DNA from 3 places in the Pseudomonas spartinae genome. Region 2 is predicted to be linked to each of the others. Evidence: riboswitches for the same ligand, from Rfam matches in the RefSeq annotation. Region 2 holds a riboswitch; each other region holds the start of a gene.
The links. A riboswitch is a leader RNA that binds a small molecule or an ion and turns the genes downstream of it on or off. The one in region 2 is predicted to bind cobalamin.
Positions count from the first base shown of each region.

Region 1: it holds a riboswitch for cobalamin, as region 2 does, so the genes downstream of both, ACN8M7_RS21660 (TonB-dependent receptor domain-containing protein) here and cobG (precorrin-3B synthase) in region 2, are expected to answer to the same signal.
Region 3: it holds a riboswitch for cobalamin, as region 2 does, so the genes downstream of both, ACN8M7_RS16100 (energy-coupling factor ABC transporter permease) here and cobG (precorrin-3B synthase) in region 2, are expected to answer to the same signal.

Region 1 covers NZ_CBDAMB010000012.1:54,721-61,914, forward strand. Annotated here, with positions in the region: gene ACN8M7_RS21650 (alpha/beta fold hydrolase) at 1-84, shown strand, start outside; gene dxs (1-deoxy-D-xylulose-5-phosphate synthase) at 167-2,062, shown strand; cobalamin riboswitch at 2,135-2,327, shown strand; gene ACN8M7_RS21660 (TonB-dependent receptor domain-containing protein) at 2,415-4,262, shown strand; gene ACN8M7_RS21665 (cobalamin-binding protein) at 4,328-5,122, opposite strand; gene ACN8M7_RS21670 (hypothetical protein) at 5,122-5,535, opposite strand; gene ribA (GTP cyclohydrolase II) at 5,532-6,152, opposite strand; gene ACN8M7_RS21680 (retropepsin-like aspartic protease family protein) at 6,464-7,108, opposite strand; gene ACN8M7_RS21685 (substrate-binding periplasmic protein) at 7,127-7,194, opposite strand, start outside.
Region 2 covers NZ_CBDAMB010000002.1:608,921-616,114, forward strand. Annotated here, with positions in the region: gene ACN8M7_RS06650 (precorrin-8X methylmutase) at 1-522, opposite strand, end outside; gene cobG (precorrin-3B synthase) at 515-1,828, opposite strand; cobalamin riboswitch at 1,926-2,115, opposite strand; gene cbiE (precorrin-6y C5,15-methyltransferase (decarboxylating) subunit CbiE) at 2,172-3,374, shown strand; gene ACN8M7_RS06665 (cobalt-precorrin-6A reductase) at 3,371-4,090, shown strand; gene ACN8M7_RS06670 (GntR family transcriptional regulator) at 4,113-4,832, opposite strand; gene ACN8M7_RS06675 (FadR/GntR family transcriptional regulator) at 4,897-5,586, opposite strand; gene ACN8M7_RS06680 (C4-dicarboxylate transporter DctA) at 5,703-7,064, opposite strand.
Region 3 covers NZ_CBDAMB010000007.1:66,472-73,665, reverse strand. Annotated here, with positions in the region: gene ACN8M7_RS16120 (threonine dehydratase) at 1-387, shown strand, start outside; gene ACN8M7_RS16115 (hypothetical protein) at 390-1,199, opposite strand; gene amn (AMP nucleosidase) at 1,309-2,841, opposite strand; gene ACN8M7_RS16105 (hypothetical protein) at 2,909-3,637, shown strand; gene ACN8M7_RS16100 (energy-coupling factor ABC transporter permease) at 3,647-4,327, opposite strand; cobalamin riboswitch at 4,380-4,582, opposite strand; gene ACN8M7_RS16095 (acyl-CoA dehydrogenase family protein) at 4,635-6,284, opposite strand; gene ACN8M7_RS16090 (TetR/AcrR family transcriptional regulator) at 6,281-6,922, opposite strand; gene ACN8M7_RS16085 (hybrid sensor histidine kinase/response regulator) at 7,041-7,194, opposite strand, start outside.

The DNA of each region.
Region 1 (7,194 bases), on a different contig from region 2:
GGCGCCGGCCACTGGCTGCAGGCCGAATGCAGCGAGCGGGTCAGCGCCCTGCTGCTGGACTTCCTGCTCAGGCACTACCGTTGACGGCGAAATGGATAGCAGATTGGGCTGTTTTCCTGGCATCAGGTAAACTGCCGCATCTTTTACGCCTATAACGATTCGCCTGATGCCGACCACTTTCCACGAGATCCCCCGCGAGCGCCCGTTGACGCCGCTGCTCGACAGCGCCAACACGCCGGACGAACTGCGCCGCCTGGCCGAAGCGGACCTGGAAACCCTCGCTGACGAACTGCGCCAATACCTGCTCTACAGCGTTGGCCAGAGCGGCGGGCACTTCGGTGCCGGCCTCGGCGTGATCGAGCTGACCATCGCCCTGCACTACGTCTTCGACACCCCCGATGACCGCCTGGTGTGGGACGTCGGCCATCAGGCCTACCCGCACAAGATCCTCACCGGCCGCCGTGAGCGCATGGGCAGCCTGCGCCAGAAGGACGGCCTGGCCGCCTTCCCACGGCGCGGCGAGAGCGAGTACGACACCTTCGGCGTCGGCCACTCCAGCACCAGCATCAGCGCGGCACTGGGCATGGCCATCGCCGCCCGTCTGAAGGGCGAGAAGCGCAAGAGCGTAGCGGTGATCGGCGACGGCGCACTGACCGCCGGCATGGCCTTCGAGGCGCTCAACCACGCCACCGATGTCGGCGCCAACATGCTGGTGATCCTCAACGACAACGACATGTCGATCTCCAAGAATGTCGGCGGCCTGTCCAACTACCTGGCCAAGATCATCTCCAGCCGCACCTACGCCAGCATGCGCGAGGGCAGCAAGAAGATCCTCTCGCGCCTGCCCGGCGCCTGGGAAATCGCGCGCAAGGTCGAGGAACACGCCAAGGGCATGCTGGTGCCCGGCACCCTGTTCGAGGAACTGGGCTGGAACTACGTCGGCCCCATCGACGGCCACGACCTGCCCACGCTGCTGGCCACCCTGCGCAATATGCGCGACCTCGATGGCCCGCAGTTCCTGCATGTGGTGACCAAGAAGGGCAAGGGCTTCGCCCCGGCCGAGGCCGACCCCATCGGCTATCACGCCATCACCAAGCTGGAACCGGTGACCCCGGTCGCCGCGCCGAAGAAGCCAAGCGGCCCGAAATACTCCAACGTGTTCGGCCAGTGGCTATGCGACATGGCCGCCGCCGACAACCGCCTGGTCGGCATCACCCCGGCGATGAAGGAAGGCTCCGATCTGGTGGCCTTCAGCGAGCGCTTTCCCGATCGTTACTTCGACGTGGCGATTGCCGAGCAGCACGCCGTAACCCTGGCCGCCGGCATGGCCTGCGAAGGCGCCAAGCCAGTGGTAGCGATCTACTCCACCTTCCTCCAGCGCGCCTATGACCAACTGATTCACGACGTGGCCGTGCAGCACCTCGACGTGCTGTTCGCCATCGACCGCGCCGGCCTGGTCGGCGAAGACGGCCCGACCCACGCCGGCAGCTTCGACCTCTCCTACCTGCGCTGCATCCCCGGCATGCTGGTGATGACCCCGAGCGACGAGAACGAGCTGCGCCGCATGCTCACCACCGGCCACCTGTTCGACGGCCCGGCCGCCGTGCGCTACCCGCGCGGCACCGGCCCCAACGCGCCGCTCGATGCTGGCCTGGCGCCGCTGGAGATCGGCAAGGCAGTGGTGCGCCGCCAAGGCAAGGGCGTCGCCCTGCTGGCCTTCGGCGTGCAACTGGCCGAAGCCCTGCGCGTCGGTGAAACCCTGGACGCCACGGTGGTCGACATGCGCTTCGTCAAACCACTGGACGAAGCCCTGCTGCGCGAACTGGCAAGCAGCCACGCGCTGCTGGTGACCATCGAGGAAAACAGCATCATGGGCGGCGCCGGCAGTGCGGTCAGCGAATTCTTCGCCGCCGAGAACCGCCAGGTAGCGATGCTGCACCTGGGTCTGCCGGACTACTACGTCGAACACGCCAAGCCGAGCCAGATGCTCGCCGAATGCGGCCTGGACGACGCCGGTATCGAACGCGCCGTACGTGAGCGCCTCGCCCTCCTGCAGGCCTGAGCATGAAGCCCGCTCATCGCTAAATGAGCGGCGCTTGCTTGTGATTCATATGCGCGCGCACTAAGGTGCGCGCCATTCATGTTCCGCCAGGGTGCGCTGCGCAAGCGGCGTTAAACGGGAAGTCGGTGCGATGCCGACGCTGCCCCCGCAACGGTAATCGATGGCAAGCGCTGAGCTTGCGCCGCGTCCAACAGCCACTGGGCCCAGCCTGGGAAGGCGGACGCGGGTCGACAGCCCGGAGACCGGCCAAGGCGGTGCGACTGGTGTTGCGGAGGGCGACACGGTCAAGCGCTGCCCTGCCTGCGCTTGCGTCTACCCTCCTCGAACGTCTGCCGACCGTTGAGGAAAGAGAATGAAACTGTCCCGTCTGGCTCTGGCCATCGCCGTCATGCCTGGTCTTTCGCTGGCCGCCGAGCCCTATGTCGCCGAGCCGCTGATCGTCACCTCCGGACGCCTGGCCGAACCGCAAGCGCAGACCACTGCGGCCACGACCGTGTTCGAGCGGGACGATATCGAGCGTCTGCAGGTCAGCAGCGTCGCCGAGTTGCTGGAGCGTGTGCCAGGTCTCAGCATCGTCCGCACCGGTGGTGCTGGCAGCCAGACGGGCGTTTTCCTGCGCGGTACCAGCACAGCACAAACCCTGGTGCTGGTCGACGGCCAACGTATCGCGGCGGCCTCCAGTGGCACCAGCAGCCTGGAGTTCCTTGCCCCGGAGCAGATCGAGCGTATCGAGGTAGTACGTGGAGCGCGTTCGGCACTCTATGGTTCGGACGCCATTGGCGGCGTGATTCAGATATTCACCCGCCAGGCCGATGGCCAGGGCCTCAAGCCTTACGCGCGCCTGGCGGCTGGCAGTGACAGCACCTACCAGCGCAGCCTCGGTCTCTCCGGCGGCGACGAGCGCACCCGTTTTCATCTGGGCGCAGCCCTGGACGAGACCGCCGGCATCGACGCCACTCGAGACGGTTTCGGCGCCAATGGCGACGACGATGCCTACCGCAACCGCTCGCTCAGCCTGAATCTGTCGCACCGATTCAATGACGATCTGCAGGTCGGGCTCAGTGCTCTCGATCAGCGTGGCCAGGTGGAGTACGACGATGTCTTTACCGGCCTGCTGCCGACAACGGACTTCCAGGTCAGCAGCCTTTCCGGGTTCATCGACGGCCGCCTCAACGAGCGCTGGAGCAGCCGCCTGGAAATGGGTCACAGCAAAGACCAGCGCGACACGGGTGATGACTCACCGGCAGCGCCAGACTATTCATTCTTTACGTACACCACCTATCGCGACTCGGCGAGCTGGGTGAATACCCTGACCCTCACCGACCACCAGCAAATTCTGACTGGCGCCGACTGGTATGAGGATCGCCTGCAAAGCAGCGCGGACTTCGCGGAGGATTCACGCTGGAACCGTGCGGCCTTCGTGCAACACCGTTACACCGGCGACACCTTCTCGACCGAGCTGGGATTGCGCCACGACGATAACCAGCAGTTCGGCAGCGAAAACACCTGGAACGCGGCACTGACCCTACCTCTTAACAGTGCCAACGACCTGATTCTGTCGTACAGCGAAGGTTTCCGAGCGCCGACCTTCAACGATCTCTACGATCAGTGGTACGGCAACCCCGACCTCGCGCCGGAACGCTCCAAGAGCTACGAGCTGCAATGGCGCAGCCGCTACAGCAACACAGGATCGTTGCAGGCTTCCGTGTATCGAACTGATATCGAGGACGCCATCGTCCTGGATCAGAACTTCATTCCACAGAACGTCCAGACAGCCCGGATTCATGGCTTCGAAGCTGCCGTACAGCAGGAACTGTTCGGTTGGCAGAGCAGTCTCGCTCTAGCCCTGACCGACCCGCGTGACCGCGCCAACGGCCATACCCTGCAACGCCGCGCCAAACGCACGTTGAACCTGGACCTCGACCGCCGCTTTGGCGATGTGTCGGTGGGCGCAGGCTGGCGTGCAATCAGTGGCCGCTACGACGATGCCGACAACGAGATCGAAATGAGCGGCTACGGTCTGCTAAGCCTGCGCGCCGCCTGGCAGGCCAATGAGGAACTGGGGCTGAGCCTGAAGCTGGATAATCTGCTGGACAAGGATTACGCAGAAGCGACCTACAGCACAGCCAATGGCCGTTTCGGCTACAACAGCGCCGGGCGTACCGCGCTTTTCGCCGTAACCTGGACGCCGCAACTCTGACCTTGGCGCGTACGGCGCATCCTACGACCGCTGTAGGGCGCCCCGGGCGCGTCGCCTGAGAAGGGCTACCGTGCCCCCGCCATCCGCTCGCAGAGCTTCTGGATGGCCCCGAGCATCTGCCGGCTGGGCCGCTCCAGGCCCTTGTCCGGCACAGCCCAGACCTGTCCCAAGCGCACGGCATGCACCTGCGGCCAGGCTTGCCAGGCGCTCAGTTCGGCATTGCTGCCACCCAGAATCACGTCCGGGTCACGCGCCAGCACCGCCTCCACGCTGACCTGCGGCGCCGGTTGCGGCAGGTCGGCGAACAGGTTGCGCGCTCCGCAGACGTGCAAGGCGTCGCCGATCAGCTGCTCACCGCCGATGGTGTAAAGCGGTTGGTGCCAGATCTGATAGAACACCTTCAGCGGCTGCTCACGCCGATAGCGCTGGCGCAGCGCGGTCAGTTCGGCCCGATACTCGGCGGCCAGGCGCTCGCCCTGCTCTGCCCGACCAATGCGCTGGCCAATGCGCACGAAGGCCTCGCCAAGTTGATCGAGGCGCTGCGGCTGGATGATCAGCAGGTCGATGCCGAAACGCTGCAACTGCGCCTGCTGCGCCGGCGGCACGCTGCCGGGTGCGATAAGGATCAGATCCGGCGCCAGCTGCAACAGTCGCTCGAACTCCAGCTGGCCATAGCGCCCGACGGTGGGAAGATGCGCCAGCGCAGGCGGACGCTCATCACTTTCGAGCACGCCGACCAGCAGGTCGGCAGCATCCAGGTCGAGCATGATTTCACTGAGCGAGGGCGCCAGGCTGATCACCCGCTCGGCCGCAGCCAGCGGCAGCGCCAGCAGGCAAAGCGCGAAGAGCAGCGCGCGCATCAGCCCAACTGACGGGGAATACGGTAGAGGCTGTGCAGCACGATGGACGACAGCGCCAACAACACCAGGGGAATCGCTTCAAGGCCGGCCAACACTGCCAGGGCGGCGATCCAGGCCGGTAGCGCTGCGCCAAGCAGAGCACGCAGGCGGACGCGATCGAGTTCCAGCCAGGCGGCCGGCTCCTGATCGCTGTCGAGCGCGTTCTGCGTGGCGATCAGAGCATGCTTGTATGCAGAAAACAGCGGCAGGCTGACGAACATCGAGGCCAGGCCGGCAATGAACATCGGCATGCTCAAGACCGTGTGGGCACCACCGCCGAACAGCAGGTTGAAGACCAGCAATGGCGCCAGGGCCACGCCCAGATGACGCCACCAGAGCAGCGCCAGCCGACGTTTCACCTGGCCTCGGGTCACAGGCTTTCCTCGGTCTCGCCCTGATGCTGGTTGCCCAGCATATGGCCGAGCTTGCCGGCCTTGGTGGCCAGGTAACGCTTGTTGTAGGGATTGTGTGCGATCTGCAGCGGCACGCGATGATCCACGGTGATGCCCATGTCACCCAGGGCCTTGACCTTGCGCGGGTTGTTGGTCATCAGCTTGAGGCTTTGCACGCCCAGGTGTTCGAGCATCGGTAGGCAGATGGCGTAGTCACGCTGGTCGGCACCGAAGCCCAGGCGCTCGTTGGCCTCCACGGTATCGGCGCCGCCATCCTGCAGCTCGTAAGCGCGGATCTTGTTCAGCAGGCCAATGCCTCGGCCCTCCTGACGCAGGTACAGCAGCACGCCACGGCCTTCGTTGGCGATGGCCTGCAGCGCAGCCTGCAGCTGGGCGCCACAGTCGCAGCGCAGGCTGAACAGGGCGTCGCCGGTCAGGCATTCGGAGTGCAGGCGACCGAGCACCGGGGCACCATCGGCGACGTTGCCGAAGGTCAGGGCGACGTGTTCCTTGCCGGTGGCCTCATCGAGGAAGCCATGCATGGTGAACACACCGAAGGGTGTAGGCAGTTGGGAGGCGGCGACGAACACGACGGACACCGAATACTCCTAGCAATGAGTACGAAACAGGGCCGGCATTGTATCAGCAGCCCCCGCTGGCGGGTCAGTCAGAATTGCCGATCATCAGTATCGAAACCGTCAATAAGCACGATCAGAGTCGCTTCAAAGTCTCGCGGGCCAGAGCAGTGCCAGGCAGAAACAGGCAAGGAAGCGGAATCTACTGACTGCATGAGCAGTACTCGCTTCGCGCGCCCGGCTGGGGTCTCGCTAAAACGGGTTGGCCGCACACGGCCTGCTGGGCCTGTATCTAACGCGTCAGAAGCGAAACGCAGCAGACTTTGGCCTGACGCTCAAATCTTGGATTCGAGCACCAGCATGCCCTGCTCCTCGCGCCAGCCAACCCGACCGAGAAAGCTCATGCCCAGCAGCGCATCGCTTGGCGCGCCGCCCTCGAGCACCACGGCATCGACGCCAAGCACTTCCAGATCGCCCACCTTGACCCGGTCGAGCGTCACCCGCCAGCCACGGGTGACGCCACTGGCGGTACTGACCTGCAGCGGCCGCCCCGTGACCCGGTAATCGATGCCCAGGCGCCGGGCATGCGCATCGTTGAGCGCGACCGAGGTGGCGCCGGTATCGACCAGAAACTGCACGGTCTGACCGTTCACCGAACCCGCGACCCAGTAGTGGCCGCCAATACCCTTGGCGATGCTCAGGCGCTTCTTCTGCGGCTCGGCAAAACCGGCGCTGTACTCACGACTCAAGGGATAGGCGCGATCGACACCCTCGACACGCAGTACCGCGCCCTGCTTGTCGACGCTGACCACCTGCACGCCGCCAGGGCCGGTGGCCCCCACGCGAACCAGCTTGCGCTGGCCGTCGACATTGATCACCGCCGCCCCCGGAAACAGGCCGACCACCTGAACCTGAGACGCGGCCCATGAAGGGCTCGAGCACAACAGCGCCAGCACGGCGAGACAGTGACGAAGCTGCATGTGTGACGGCCTCCCGGCTCAGTCGAAGGGATAGGGCTGGCGCCAGTGAGCGAAGATAGGCCGCAGTTCGCCGCTGGCGATCAGTT
Region 2 (7,194 bases):
CAGGGCGTCCTTGGACTCGGCGGCGCCGATAAAGCCCACCGGCATGCCGATGATCAGCGCCGGTTTGGGCGCGCCGGCGTCGAGCATTTCCAGCAGGTAGAACAGCGCGGTGGGCGCGTTGCCGATCACCACCACGCTGCCTTCCAGGTGTTCGCGCCAGTGCTCCAGGGCTACCGCCGAGCGGGTGTTGCCGACCTCACGGGCCAGCTCCGGCACGCCGGCATCGTGCAGGGTGCAGATCACCTGGTTGCCTGCCGGCAGGCGCGGACGGGTGATGCCTTCGGCGACCATGCGCGCATCGCAGAGGATCGGCGCGCCGGCCAGCAGGGCCGCGCGGCCGACGGCGCCGGCACCGGCGGAGAAGCGCAGGTCCTCGACCACGTCGACCATGCCGCAGGCGTGGATCACCCGCACGGCGAGTTTTTCCAGATCGGCGGGGATGCCGTCGAGGTTGGCCTCGGCGCGGATGGTGGCGAAGGAGCGGCGGTAGATTTCCTGGCCGTCGCGGATGTAATCAAGCATCGGAGGTTCCTGCGGGGTGTTGGCGGGCGAACCAGGCGCCGGCCTCGTCGATGGTCATGGCGGGCGCCAGCAGACGGCCGAAACCGGGCGCCTCGGGCGTGCGTTGGTAGAGCTGGTAGTGATCGGGTGTGCTGGCCAGCAGGGTGTAGGGCTGCACGCGCGCGCTGGCGCAACTGCGCGGGCAGGCGCTGAGGTGCACCTGCGGGCGCGCGCCGTTCTCGCGCAGGCGCTCGGCCAGGTGCAGGGCGTGGTGTTTGCTGTCGGCCAGGCCGCGCGCGCAGGCCGCCGAGCCGGTGCAGGCGACCAGGCCAAGCAGCGGTTCGTCGGTTTGGGTCAGCAGCCCTAGATCCTCTAGGGCGTTCAGTAATTCGCTGGATTTGGCCTCGGGCACATTGCCCAGCAGCACGCCTTGCCAGGGCGTCAGGCGCAGTTCGCCGTCGCCGTGGTGTTCGCTGAGCCCGGCCAGCGCCAACAGCTGTTCGGCGTGCAGGCGGCCCAGTCGAGCGCCGGCCGCCAACATGCACAGGCCCTGCTGCGCCTGTGGATAAACCCCCGCCGGCGCACGTGCGGTGCTCTCGGCCGGCTGCCAGTTGGCCGGGGCCGCTTGCAGCGCAAAGCTCAGGCGCGCCTGCAGGCGTTGCAGCAGCTCGGCGGCCGGGATCTGCGCCAGCAGTTGGCGCATGCGCGATTGCTCGGGCGTGGCCAGTTCGAGGAACAACAGCAGGAGTTGGCGCACCAGCTCGACGGCCTGCGTCACCTCGATTCGCGCCAGTGGGGCGTCATTCGGGCAGCCGGCCAGGCCCAGCAGCAGGTGCTGGTCGTCCTCGGCAAGCAGCCACAGGTCGTGGGGGTGTTCGCGCATCGCCAGGGCTTCGCCGCCGTCCAGTTGCAGGGCGAACTTGGGCGACAGCGCATACAGCGCCGGAGTGTCCTGCAGCAGGTCGAGCAACTGGCTGGCCAGCGCACGCACGTCCATGCGCGCCTGCGGGTCGAGGCCGGCGGCGGGGCTGAGCATCAGGTTGCGTACGTCATCGGCGGCGGCCACACGCGGGCCGAGGCCGGCGCCGAGCAGGGCGTCGATCAGCGGGCTTTCCTGCCCGGGCAGGACGCCACGAATCTGCAGGTTGCTGCGGTTGGTCAGCTCCAGCACGCCGCCGGTATGACGTCGCGCAGCCTCGGCAATCACCCGCGCCTGCGCGCTACGCAGTACGCCGCCGGGCAGTTTGACTCGGCAGATGCCGCCGTCCAGCGCGGGCACGATGCGCAGCAGGCCGGGGCAGGCGGATGGGCGAACGGACGTGGGCAAAGGGTCACCTGTGGATAACGACGCGGCGACCGAACCAGCGGAATCAACCTGCAGGAAGACTCCATGGCATCGGTACACCCCGCCCGATGTTGGCACTCGCGACCAGCGTTCGTCGGCAGGTCTCCTGGCTGACAGGTCATGATCCGCTGCGCCTTCCCGGTTACCCAGTGGCCGATGGCATTGGACTCGCTGCTTACAGTTGCGGGGGCAGCTCGGTGGCGATCGATGATCGCTCCGGATTCCCTCTTAGGCCCGATTCATGGGGCACCGACGAAGGCTGTATTATGCCCGCTTTGCCCGGAGCGCGGACAGGCGCTCCGTCGGGCCTGTGCGAGGACATTGGATGAAACCCTGGTTGACCCTGGTCGGCATCGGCGAAGACGGTTACCCCGGCCTGGGCAAGGCGGCGCGCCGCGCCCTGCTGGCGGCCACGCGCATCGTCGGCGCGCCGCGCCAGCTGGCGCTGCTGCCGCCGTGCATCAGCGGCGAGCGGGAAACCTGGCCCAGCCCCTTCGACCTTGGGCCGTTGCTGGCAAAGCGCGGCGAGGCGGTGTGCGTGCTGGCCAGTGGCGACCCGATGTTCTATGGCGTCGGCGCCAGCCTGGCGCGCCAGGTGCCGGCCGACGAACTGCTGGTATTGCCGGCGCCGTCCTCGGTGTCGCTGGCGGCGGCGCGCCTGGGCTGGCCGCTGCAGGAGGCGGAGGTGGTGTCCTTGGTCGGTCGGCCGTTGGCCACGCTCAACGGCAAGCTGTTCCCCGGCATGCGCCTGCTGGTATTGAGTGCCGATGGCGATACGCCCGCACAGGTGGCTGAAGTCTTGCGTGCGCGTGGTTTCGGCGCCAGCCGCCTGACTCTGCTGGAGCATCTCGGCGGGCCACAAGAGCGTCGCCTCGATGGCCTGGCCGCGAACTGGGACCTGCCGCGCGCAGCCGACCTCAACCTGCTGGCCGTGGAGTGCCTGGCCGACGCCGGAGCAATGCTGCTGCCGCCGACCTGCGGCCTGCCCGACGATGCCTACCGCCACGACGGCCAACTGACCAAGCGCGACGTACGCGCGGTGACCCTGGCGCGCCTGGCGCCGCTGCCCGGCGAGCTGCTGTGGGATGTCGGCGCCGGTTGCGGCTCCATCGGCATCGAGTGGATGCGCGCACACCCGGCTTGTCGCGCCATCGCCATCGAGGCCAACGATGGGCGCCAGGCGCATATTCGCCATAACCGCGATGCTCTCGGCGTGCCCGCCCTGCAACTGGTCGCCGGGCATGCGCCCGAGGCGCTGGCCGGGCTGCCGGCGCCGGACGCCATCTTCATCGGCGGCGGCGTCACCGTGCCGGGTGTGCTGGAGGCCTGTTGGGCTGCGCTCAAACCCGGTGGGCGCCTGCTGGCCAATGCCGTGACCCTGCAGAGCGAGGCGGCGCTGGTGAGTTTCCGCGAGCAGCAGGGCGGCGAGCTGTTGCGTCTGAGCGTGGCCCAGGCGCAGCCGCTGGGCGGCTTCGACACCTGGCGCGCGGCGCTGCCGATCACCCTGCTGGCGGTGCGCAAGGCATGACGGCGCGCATCCTCCTGCTTGGCGGTACCACCGAGGCACTGCGCCTGGCGCGGCGCCTGGGGCCGGAGACGGTGTACAGCCTGGCTGGTCTCGGGCGGGTGCCGGATGATCTGCCGTGCCGCGTGCGCGTCGGTGGCTTCGGTGGTGCCGAGGGCATGGCGGCGTTTATTGCCGCTGAAGGCATCGAGTTGCTGCTGGACCTGACCCACCCCTACGCCGCGCAGATCAGCCACAACGCCGCCCGCGCTGCCGAGATCACTGGCGTGCCGTGCTGGGCGCTGCGGCGCACGGGCTGGCAGCCTGGCCCCGGTGATGATTGGCGTGAGGTGGATGGCTGGGATGAACTGACCCGCGCGCTGGCGCCGTTCAACAGGCCGTTCTTCACCTCCGGGCGCGAACCGCTGGCGCACCTGCAGGAGATTCCCGCGCACCAGCACTGGACGGTGCGTTGCCTGCAGGCCGAGGCGGCGCCGCCCCGCGCCGAGGTGATCGGCGCGCGCGGGCCGTTCGCGCTGGACGAGGAGCGGGCGCTGTTCGCGCGCATCCGCTGCGATGTGCTGATCAGCAAGAACAGCGGCAGCGCTTCCACCGAGCCCAAGCTGCAGGTGGCCCGTGAGCTTGGATTGCCGGTGTTGCTGCTGCGCCGTCCCGCCTTGCCGACAGTGGCGCAGGAGTTTGGCGAGCTGGAGGCGCTGTGCCAGGCGCTTCAGTGCTGACGCTGAACGTGTCCGGGTGAAATCAGCTCAGGTGCCCGACTTTGAACGCTGCGTGCAGGTCGACCGTCGGCGTGGGGGCGAAGCACTGCCTGTCGAATATGCCGTTGAGATGCTTGACCAGCACCTGCCCGGCGAGGGCGCTGTCACCCGCTTGCAGAGCGGCGATCAGCGCCAGGTGTTCCTCGCAGGTGCGTGCCGAATACACCGGGCTGCGGCTCAGGGCGATATTCAGCGCGGCGCGCGACAGCAAGCCGCGAAGAAACTCCAGTAGCAGCGTGTTGCCGGCGAGCTCCGCCAGCCTCAGGTGAAACTCGCCGGCCTGCTCGATCAGGCCGGCGCCATCGCCACTGGCCAGGCAGGCGCGCTGGTTCTCCACCAGGCTGTGCAGCTCGTGCAGGCGTGCGTCCGCCGGACGCGTGCCGAGCAGGCGGATGACTTCGGACTCGACCAGAATGCGTGCCTCCAGCACCTGCCGGGCCTGCTGCTCATTGGGCCGGCTGATCTGGGCGATCTGTCGCGGCTCCAGCGTCACCGCGCCTTCCTCGGCCAGCCGGGTCAGGGCCCGTTGCACCGTCCAGCCGCTGACCCCGAAGATGCGCCCGAGGGTGTTCTTGTCCAGTTTGGCGGTGGGCGTCAGGCGTCGGTCGAGGATCGCCGCGTAGATGCTCTGGTAGATGAAATGGCTGGTGGGTTTGCCACCGCCGCCGCTCGTGCGGCGGGTTGGCTGATCGGCAAGACTCATGATCACACCTGTCGATGGGGTCGGAACTGCGGGCCGCTGCCAGGCGAGCCTGGTGGCGTGGGGCTCAGGCCAGGGGCACGCGGAGGTTGATGTTGAGGCGGGTGCCTTCGTTGAGGATGTGCTGGCGCATCGCCTGGCTGGCCTGCTCGCTGTCCTGGCGGCGAATGGCGCGCAGGATCGCCTCGTGTTCCTGAAGGATGTCCTCGGCATAGTCCGGGTTGTGGCGGATCAACTGGTCGCTCTGTTCCAGCGCACCGCCGATCTGCCTGGCAACGCTGAGGAAGATCGGGTTGGAGCTGAGCGCCACCAGTTTGCGGTGGAAGCTGGTGTAGGCGCTGGCGAGGGCGCGCATGTCGCCGTCCTCGACCGACTCGCGCATGTCCAGCAGCAACAGGCGCAGCTGGCTCAGCTCGGAACCGTCGAGCGACTGGGCGACCAGGCCAACGATGAACGGCTCCAGTGCGTAGCGCAGTTGCAGCACGTCGGCCATGGTCGCGCTGGGCGGCGCCTGTACCTCGGGCAGCGCGGTGCCCTGGCGCTCCAGCACTATGACACCCTTGCCGGGTAGCGAGCGCACCACGCCCAGGGTTTCCAGGATGGTGATCGCCTCACGCAGGCTGGGGCGGCTGACTTCCATCTGCTCGGCCAGTTCGCGCTGCCCCGGCAGCATTTCGCCGACTGGCCACAGGCCCTGCTCGATGGGCGCGAGCAACTTGCGAACAACCGCATCGACCAGCTTGGATGACGAAAACATGGGGCCTCCCTAAACCGCGAAACGATGAGTGCAGGCATGCGCCCAGGCAGGGCCATGCTCACCGCCGGCCACTCGTTGTGGCCTGGCGATGAGAGCAGACCGGCCCCGGCTTGTCATCAGCCGCGCGCCTCGCTTTCCTGCGCCATCGCCACACGCGTCAGGCTGGAGTCCCGGGCAGCGCCAGGCGCGCTGGCCTCGCCCTTGAGTACCGCATGGGCGCGCTGCAGGTCGATGTCGTTGTCCCAGCGGGCGATGGCCACGGTGGCGGTGCAGTTGCCGATCAGGTTGGTCAGCGCCCGGCCGATGCCCATGAACCAGTCGACCGCCAGCACCAGCACCAGGCCTGCCGCTGGGATCGCCGGCACCGCGGTGAGGGTTGCGGCGAGGATGACCAGGGCCGAACCGGGGATGCCGTGGGCGCCTTTGGAGGTGATCAGCGAGACCAGCAGGATGGTGAGCAGGTCGCTCATTGCCAGGTCGGTGCCGGTGGCATGGGCGATGAACACCACCGCCAGGGTCAGGTAAATGGAAAAACCATCTAGGTTGAACGAGTAGCCGGTGGGGATCACCAGGCCGACGGTGGAGCTGCGGATGCCCATGTGCTCGAGCTTGCGCATGATCTGCGGCAGCACGGCGTCGGACGAGGCCGTGCCCATGACGATGGTCAGCTCCTCGCGGAAGTAGCGCAGGAAGGGCACCAGTGGCACCCCGGATAGGCGCAACACGCTGCCCAGGACGATCAGCACGAAGAGGATGCAGGTCACGTAGAACACCGCCACCAGCGCGCCGAGGTGGCTGAGCGAGTCGAGGCCGTACTTGCTGGTGGTGAAGGCCACGGCGCCGAACACGCCGATCGGCGCCAGGCGCACGATCATGCCCATGATGCGGAAGATCACATGGCTGAACTCGTTGATCAGCTTGGCCACGCCGCTGGCCTGCTCGCCCACCAGGTTCAGCGCGCTGCCGAACAGCACGGCGAACAGCAGCACCTGGAGGATGTTGTTCTCGGCGAATGCACCAAGCACCGAGGAGGGGATCAGCCCCATGATGAAGGTCGCGGGGCCGTGCAGCTCCTGGGTGCGGCTGGCATAGAGCGCGGCATCGCTGGTCGACAACTCGTTGAGGTGGAGGTTGGCGCCCGAGCCCAGGCCCAAACCGTAGGCCACCACCAGGCCGAGAAGCAGGGCGAAGGTGGTCAGCACCTCGAAGTAGATCACCGATTTCAGGCCGATGCGGCCCACCTTCTTCAGGTCACCGGCGCCGGAAATGCCGCTGACCACCACGCAGAAGACGATCAGTGCGATCAGCATCTTGATCAGCTTGATGAAGCCATCGCCAAGGGGTTTCAGCTGGGTGGATAGTTCGGGCAGGCTGAGGCCGCATATCACGCCGAGCACCAGGCCTATCACGACTTGCAGGAATAGCGAGCGGGGGAGCAGTTTGCTGAACATCGTCGAGGTCTCCGTTCGGCGCGTCATCCATGCCCTCACGGAGGCCCAGAAGCGAACGCCAGATTGTTTTTATGGTCTTACCGGTCTGACCAGTTCAGGCTAAGCGCAAATTTTCCAACCGACAAGCCCCCCGTCTGGCGCGTCACGCCGACCTGGC
Region 3 (7,194 bases), on a different contig from region 2:
ACCGAGATCGTCGGCGTGGTCGCCAGCGGTGCCGATGCCTACGCACAGAGTTTCGAGCAGGGCCGCCTGATCGAAACCGAACGCGCCATCACCCTGGCCGACGGCATGGCCTGCCGCCAGCCGCAGCAACTGGCGCTGGACGTGATCCGCGCTGGCGCCGCGCGCATCGTGCGCGTCGATGACGAGGAGATCCGCGCCGCCATTCGCAGCTATCACGAGGACAGCCACAATCTTGCCGAGGGCGCCGGTGCAGCGGCGCTGGCCGCCCTGCTGCAGGAGCGCGAGCTCAACGCCGGCCAGCGCGTGGCCGTGGTGCTCAGCGGCGCCAATATCGACCGCGCAGCGCTGGCCGAACTGCTGAGCGACGCGGCACCGGCGGCCGCCTGAACTCAGGCCATGGCAAGGGGCTCGGCAGGCAGGCGAGCGGGCATCTGCCGCAACCAGCGCGACAGGCCCCACTCTGCCGCGATCACGCTCAGCAGCAGGCCGAGCTGGATCAGCAGCGCGATATAGAAGGGTTTGAATACATGGCCGATCTGCCGCTTGAGCAGACCCAAGAGGAACTCGGCGTGGAAGAGCTGTTCGATACGCGCATCCAGCACCTGCGTCAGCACCTTCTCGTTGAGCCCGCTGTAGCGCGCGGTTTTCTCCACCGCCATCTCACCCAGCGCCTTGCCCAGCAGGCTGGCGCGCAGTCGGTCGAACAGGTCGAAGGCAATGCGCTCGGCGGTAGAGGCCTCGGCACGCGCCTCGGCCTCCATTAGCCGCTCGCTGCGCAGGTAGTCCAGCGCCAGCTGGTTGAGCACCTCCTGCACGCTGGCATCGCGCACCGCCAGGGCGCCCTGCTGGCCCTGCGCCTCGACGTAAGCCTGGAAGTCGCTCCAGATGCCATCGGCCAGTTCCTGCACCACCGGTGCATAGCTGTCGAGATGGCGATTGATCTGCTGCTGGCTGCCGTACAGCAGCCCACCCTGAAAACCGAGAAAACCTCCGGCCAGGGGCAGCAGCAGAAAGTAGAGTTTGAGCAGCCAGTGGTGCCAGCGCTTGTTACGCGCCAGACAGCCCAGGCGCTGCAGCTTGAAGGCCAGCAGCAGGCCGAGCGCAGCACCCAGCGTGAGGGCCAGGCCGGTGTAGAGGAAAAGACTGAAAAAGCTGAAGGGTTCCCACAACGCCGTGAGCAGCAAGCGTGCCTGTTCCATGCGTATCGCCTCGTTCGTCCATGACGGCGCGAGTTTAAACCCGAGCGTGAACGAACGCCGCACAGACGTGGCCGGACTGTGCGCCAGGCCACGCCGTCAGATCATCCCCCTAGCGAAACGGCGGCTCGTCGAAGCTGCGCAACTTGCGCGAATGCAACGAATTCAGCTGGCTGCGCATCAGCTCCAGCGCCGCGATGCCGATGTGCAGGTGCTGGGTCACAGCGCGCTCGTAGAAGGCGCCGGCCGCGCCCGGCAGCTTGATCTCGCTGTGCAGGGGCTTGTCCGACACGCACAGCAGCGTGCCGTAGGGCACCCGCAGACGATAGCCCTGGGCGGCGATGGTGCCGCTCTCCATGTCCACCGCCACCGCACGCGACAGGTTGATCAGCGGTCGCTCCTGGGCCCAGCGCAGCTCCCAGTTGCGGTCGTCGTAGGTCAGCACGGTGCCGGTGCGCAGGCGCTTCTTCAGCTCGTCGCCCTGCTCGCCGGTGACCAGCTTGGCGGCCTCCTGCAGCGCTTGCTGCACTTCGGCCAGCGCCGGTAATGGAATGTTCGGTGGCAGCACGCGGTCAAGGATGCCGTCACGGCGCATGTAGGCGTGGGCCAGCACGTAGTCGCCGATGGTCTGCGACTGACGCAGGCCGCCGCAGTGGCCGATCATCAGCCAGCAGTGCGGACGCAGCACGGCCAGGTGGTCGGTGATGTTCTTGGCGTTGGACGGACCGACGCCGATATTGACCAGGGTGATGCCGTGACCGTCCTCGGCCTGCAGGTGGTAGGCCGGCATCTGGTAACGGTGCCAGACCACGTTCTCGATGATGGCCTGCATCTCGCCTTCGGCCATGCCCCGCTCGACCACCACGTTGCCCGGCAGCACCATGCGGGTGAAGCGCGAGTTGCCCACCAGCATGTCCAGACCATGACGAATGAACTGGTCAACGTAGCGGTGGTAGTTGGTCAGCAGGATCCACGGCTGCACGTGATGCCAGTCGCTGCCGGTGTAGTGCTGGATGCGCTTGAGGGAAAAATCGGTGCGCGCGGCGTCGAACAGCGCCAGCGGCAGCGGGTCGATGTTCTCCCAGTCGTAAAGGCCGTCAGCGGTACCGTCGGTGGCGGCGGACAGGTCGGTGCTGGGGAATACCCGCGCCAGTTCGGCGGCGGTTACGCCACTGCCGGCCAGTTCATCGCCGCCCTCGACCACGTAGGGATAGGGAATGTTCTGCTGGCTGCGACCGACCTCGACACGCAGGGTGAAGTCACTCATCAGCGGGCGCAGTTGCTCGAGCAGGTATTTGCGAAACGCTGCCGGCTGGGTCACGGTGATCGCGTAGGTACCCGGAATCTGCACCTTGGCGTAGGCGCGCACGGTGGTCGGCACCTCGCCCTGGCACAGGTAGGTCAGGCGCAGTTCGGGATAACGGAACAGGCAATGCTCGCTGGCATCCGGGCGGATACGCTCCTTGAGGTAACGCTTGAGCGCCTGGCTCAACGCACCGGTGGCTTCCTGGTGCAGGGCGGCAAGGCGGTCGACTGCCTCTTCGGGGGTGTGGGCAATGATGAAATCATCTGAGCAGGCTTTCACTGTGCATATTCCTGACTGAACGTACGCGCCTATCTTGCCTGCATACGGAGAGGAAAACATAGCGCGACAACCCTCGCCCCTCACTAGCAGCGACTAGTCTTGGATCAAACTGTCAGAGGTCATCTTCATGCGTCGTGCAATCGTTCTGCTGTTGGCCAGCGCCTCATGCGTCAGCGCCTGGTCCGGAGACCTCGATGGGCATTACCGGGCCACCCTCGATGGCCAGCCTACCGAGCTGATCCTGCGCCAGCAGGGCGAACAGGTCGAAGGGCAGTACGTGGAGAATCGCACCCTGCGCCTGAACCTCAGGGGGCGTTACGACGGCCAGGTGTTGCGTGCCGAGATCAGCGATCCCCAGTCCGGCCTGCTGCTGGCCAACATGAACGCCACCTACGCCAATGCCATGCTCAATACCAGTATTGCCGCACGCAACCCTCGCAACGGCGAGGTGCTGGAACGCCAGGCGCTGTTCAAACGCGAAGCCGCAGCAACGGCGGCGACGCCGTCCGCTGCCGGCGCGCAGGACCCGGCGCTGGTCGGCACCTGGGTGCACGAGAAGATCATCAACAGCGGCGGTGCCAACTTTGCCTCGTTCAACACCCTGATGACCCTGCAGCTGAACGCCGACGGCAGCGTCACCCAGTGGAGCCGCTCTGCTGGCGGCGGCAGCGACTGGAGCTACGACAGCCCGGGCGAAGTGCAGTACAGCGGCCACTGGCGCAGCCAGGACGGCATGCTGATGGTGCGCCTGGCAGGCGCCGCCGACTATCAACCCGCCGCCTACTACCGCTTCAGTGACCAGTACCTGGTCACCGAGAGCAATACCGGCAAGATGATCTGGCAGCGCCGCCGCTGAGCGGCGGGGTCAGGCCGCCTGGTGCAGGCGCACGTTGAACAGCGGCCCCTGGCTGAAACGCGACATGGCCTTGGCAGCGGCCAGCACGCCCAGGTCGACCAGTGGCTCGATCAGGATCACGCTCATGTAGGCCAGACCAAAGCTGCCCACTGCCGCCAGGTTCTCGCTGGAGAAACCGTGACCGTAGAAGGCCCAGAACGCGACCCAGGCAACGATGCCGCCCTGATAGGCAGTCGACAGCGCCAGCGCCTGCTTGTAGGAAAGATCGACGTAGGCGGTGCCCGGCGCGACGATGCGTTTGGCCAGCAGGCTGATGCCCCACAGCGGGATCAACAGCGTGGTGACGTTCATGCCGTACTGCGGCAGGTCGAACTGGGCGAACAGCAAGCCCTGCAGCAACAGCCCCGCGGCCAGGCCGATGGCCGTGGCACCGGCGCCGAACAGCAGCAGCAGCGTGGAGCCGAGGATCAGGTGTACCTCGGAAACGCCCACCGCATGATGCGGAAACACCTCGAAGAAGCAGAACACCAGAGCGGTGGTCAGCAGACTGCGCAGCGCCAGGGCGGCGACGCCGCCATTGTTGCGGACGCTGTCCAGGGCGAGTTTGGCGGTCAGGCCGAAAGCGGTGACGGCCGTTGCGTAGCTGAGCAGGATCTTGGCGCCTTCGACGACGCCCGGTTCGATATGCATGCGAGTTCCTTTGCCGCGCCCACCGCGCGACGATTCGGATGAAGGGTAGGCAAAACGCCCGTTGTCGATGGCAGGTCTCCTGGCTCACGGCTTGGCACTTCGCCCGCCTTCCCGACCGAAGTCAGTGGCATGAGGGCATCGTTCGCCGCTTACAGTTGCGGGGGCAGCCAGGGCATTGGCGAGATTCGCCGCACCCTGTTCCCTTTTCATCCGCGTCACAGGCGTGCACGCAGAACCATCGGCCGCAAGATTACTCGCCTGCCCGGCTAAAAAACAGCGCGCCAGGCAATCCGCCCTCGGCACTCGCTCAGGCCAGGTGGGGCGCACTGCGCGCCAACAGCGCCTCGACGTCGACACCACGCGGCAAGGTGCCGTAGACCCGGCCACGCCCTTCCAGGCGGCTGGCGATAAAGGCATCGCTCACCACGCTGTTGCCCGCCTCCAGCAGCAGCTTGGCCTGCAGCGCCACGGCCATGTCTTCGGTGAGTTGGCGAGCGCGGTACTGGATGTCGGCGGTGTCGGCAAAATCGGCCTGCAAGCGCTGGATATGCGCCTTCAGGCGAGCATCGCCGTGGCCATCACCCAGTTCGGCGAACAGCGCGTCGAGCACGCCCGGCTCCTTGGACAGCGCGCGCAGCACGTCCAGACACTGCACGTTGCCCGAACCTTCCCAGATCGAGTTGACCGGCGCTTCGCGATACAGACGCGGCAGGATGGTTTCTTCGACGTAACCGGCGCCGCCCATGCACTCGCTGGCCTCATAGATCATTTCCGGGGCGCGCTTGCAGATCCAGTACTTGCCCACGGCGGTGACCAGGCGAGCGAACTTGTCTTCCTGCGCGTCATGCGCGTGGTCGAGCGCACGGCCCATGCGCATGCACAGCGCCAGCGCGGCCTCGCTCTCCAGCGCCAGGTCGGCCAGCACGTTCTGCATCAGCGGCTGGTCGGCGAGCAGCTTGCCGCCCACCAGGCGATGCGCGCAGTGGTGCGCGGCCTGGGTCAGTGCCTGGCGCATCAGGCTGCTGGAGCCGACCATGCAGTCGAAGCGGGTCATGGCCACCATCTCGATGATGGTCGGCACGCCACGCCCTTCCTCGCCGAGCATCCAGGCGAAGGCGCCACGGTATTCCACCTCGCTGGAGGCATTGGCCCAGTTGCCCAGTTTGTTCTTCAGACGCTGGATGTAGAACTGGTTGCGCGTGCCGTCCGGGCGGTGACGCGGCAACAGGAAGCACGACAGGCCCCTGTCGGTGTGGGCCAGGGTGAGGAAGGCGTCGCACATCGGCGCCGAGCAGAACCACTTGTGGCCGACCAGTTCGTAGCCCTGCCCCGGCCCGCCCAAGCCGATGGGATAGGCGCGGGTGGTGTTGGCGCGCACGTCGGTGCCGCCCTGCTTCTCGGTCATGGCCATGCCGATGGTGACGCCGGCCTTCTGCTCCATCGGCAGGTTGCGCGGGTCGTACTCGGTGGAGAGGATCTTCGGCAGCCATTGCTCGGCCACGTTGGGCTGCAAGCGAATGGCTGGCACCGCAGCGAAGGTCATGGTCAGCGGGCAGCCGCTGGCCGCCTCGGCCTGGCTGTGCAGGTAGGTCAGGCCGGCGCGGGCGACATGCGCACCGGCGCGCGGATCGGTCCAGGGCAGCGACGGCAAGCCATGCTCGACCGCCGTGCGCATCAGCTCGTGATAGGCCGGGTGAAACTCCACCAGGTCAATGCGATTGCCGTAACGATCATGGCTCTTGAACACCGGCTTGTTCTCGTTGGCGAGAAAGCCGGCCTGCATCAGGGCGCCGCCGGTCAGCGCGCCATAGGCGCTCAGGCGCTCGTAGGCCCAGCCGCCGTCGTAACGACGAGTCCACTCCTGCAAGGGCAGGTCGAGGCGATACAGGTTGGCACCGTCCAGGCTCGGCACCTGGTTGAACACCTCGTGGGTTTCGGCATTCAGGCTGTGGTTCATCGCGTGAGCTCCTCGGCGCCGACGGCGCGCAGGCAGAAGGTGGCAAGGCTGGCGCTGACCTGCGCCAGCTCCAGGGTGGGCCTACCCGCTTCGCGAGCGGCGCGGGCAGGTGGCGACAGGGGGCCGACCAGCGCCTCGGCAATCGCACCGACCAGGCAGGCCGCCGTAAGACCGATCTGCTCGAGGCGAAACTCGCCGGCAGCGGCGCCCTCCTCCAGCAAATCGATGAACAGCTCGGCGTAGGCTTCGCGATAGAGCAGGCGCTGCTCGTCGACCTCCGGATCGACCGGCTCGGCGATCAGCGCGAAGGCCAGGCGGCGGCTGTGCCAGGCGCGGGCGGCGAACTGTTCCAGACCGATGCGCAGGCGCTCGCTGGCACGCCCCGGACCACGAAAGGCGGCAGCCAGGGCGTTGACCTCTCGCTGGCTGGCAGCGGCGAAGACTTCGGCGGCCAGTTCGCCCTTGCTGCGAAAGTGCCGGTACAGACTGCCGGTGGCGATACCGACATCATCGGCCAGTGCCTGCATGGTCAGGGCGGCGAAACCACCCGCGGCCACCCGCAGCAAGGCACAATCGAGGATGCGCTGGCGCTGCGCATGATCGCGGTCGAGTCGAGCTTCAGTGATGCGATAAGCCATGGTCTGAATCCTGATTCACATGTATGCAGTGAATCAGGATTCAGACCATGGCTAAAGAGGCTATCCGGCCAAACCTGCCGCTGAATCGGGAAGCAGACGAGCTGGAGCAGGCCGCCGCTCAGGCCGGCGCGGAACCGCCGGAAACCGTAGCGGCATGGCACAGCACCCATTCATGCAGGAGGATGCGCAGCTCCTCGAACTTCACCGGTTTGGCCAGGTAATCGCTCATGCCTGCGGCCAGGCAGCGCTCACGGTCGCCGCTGTGGCTATGC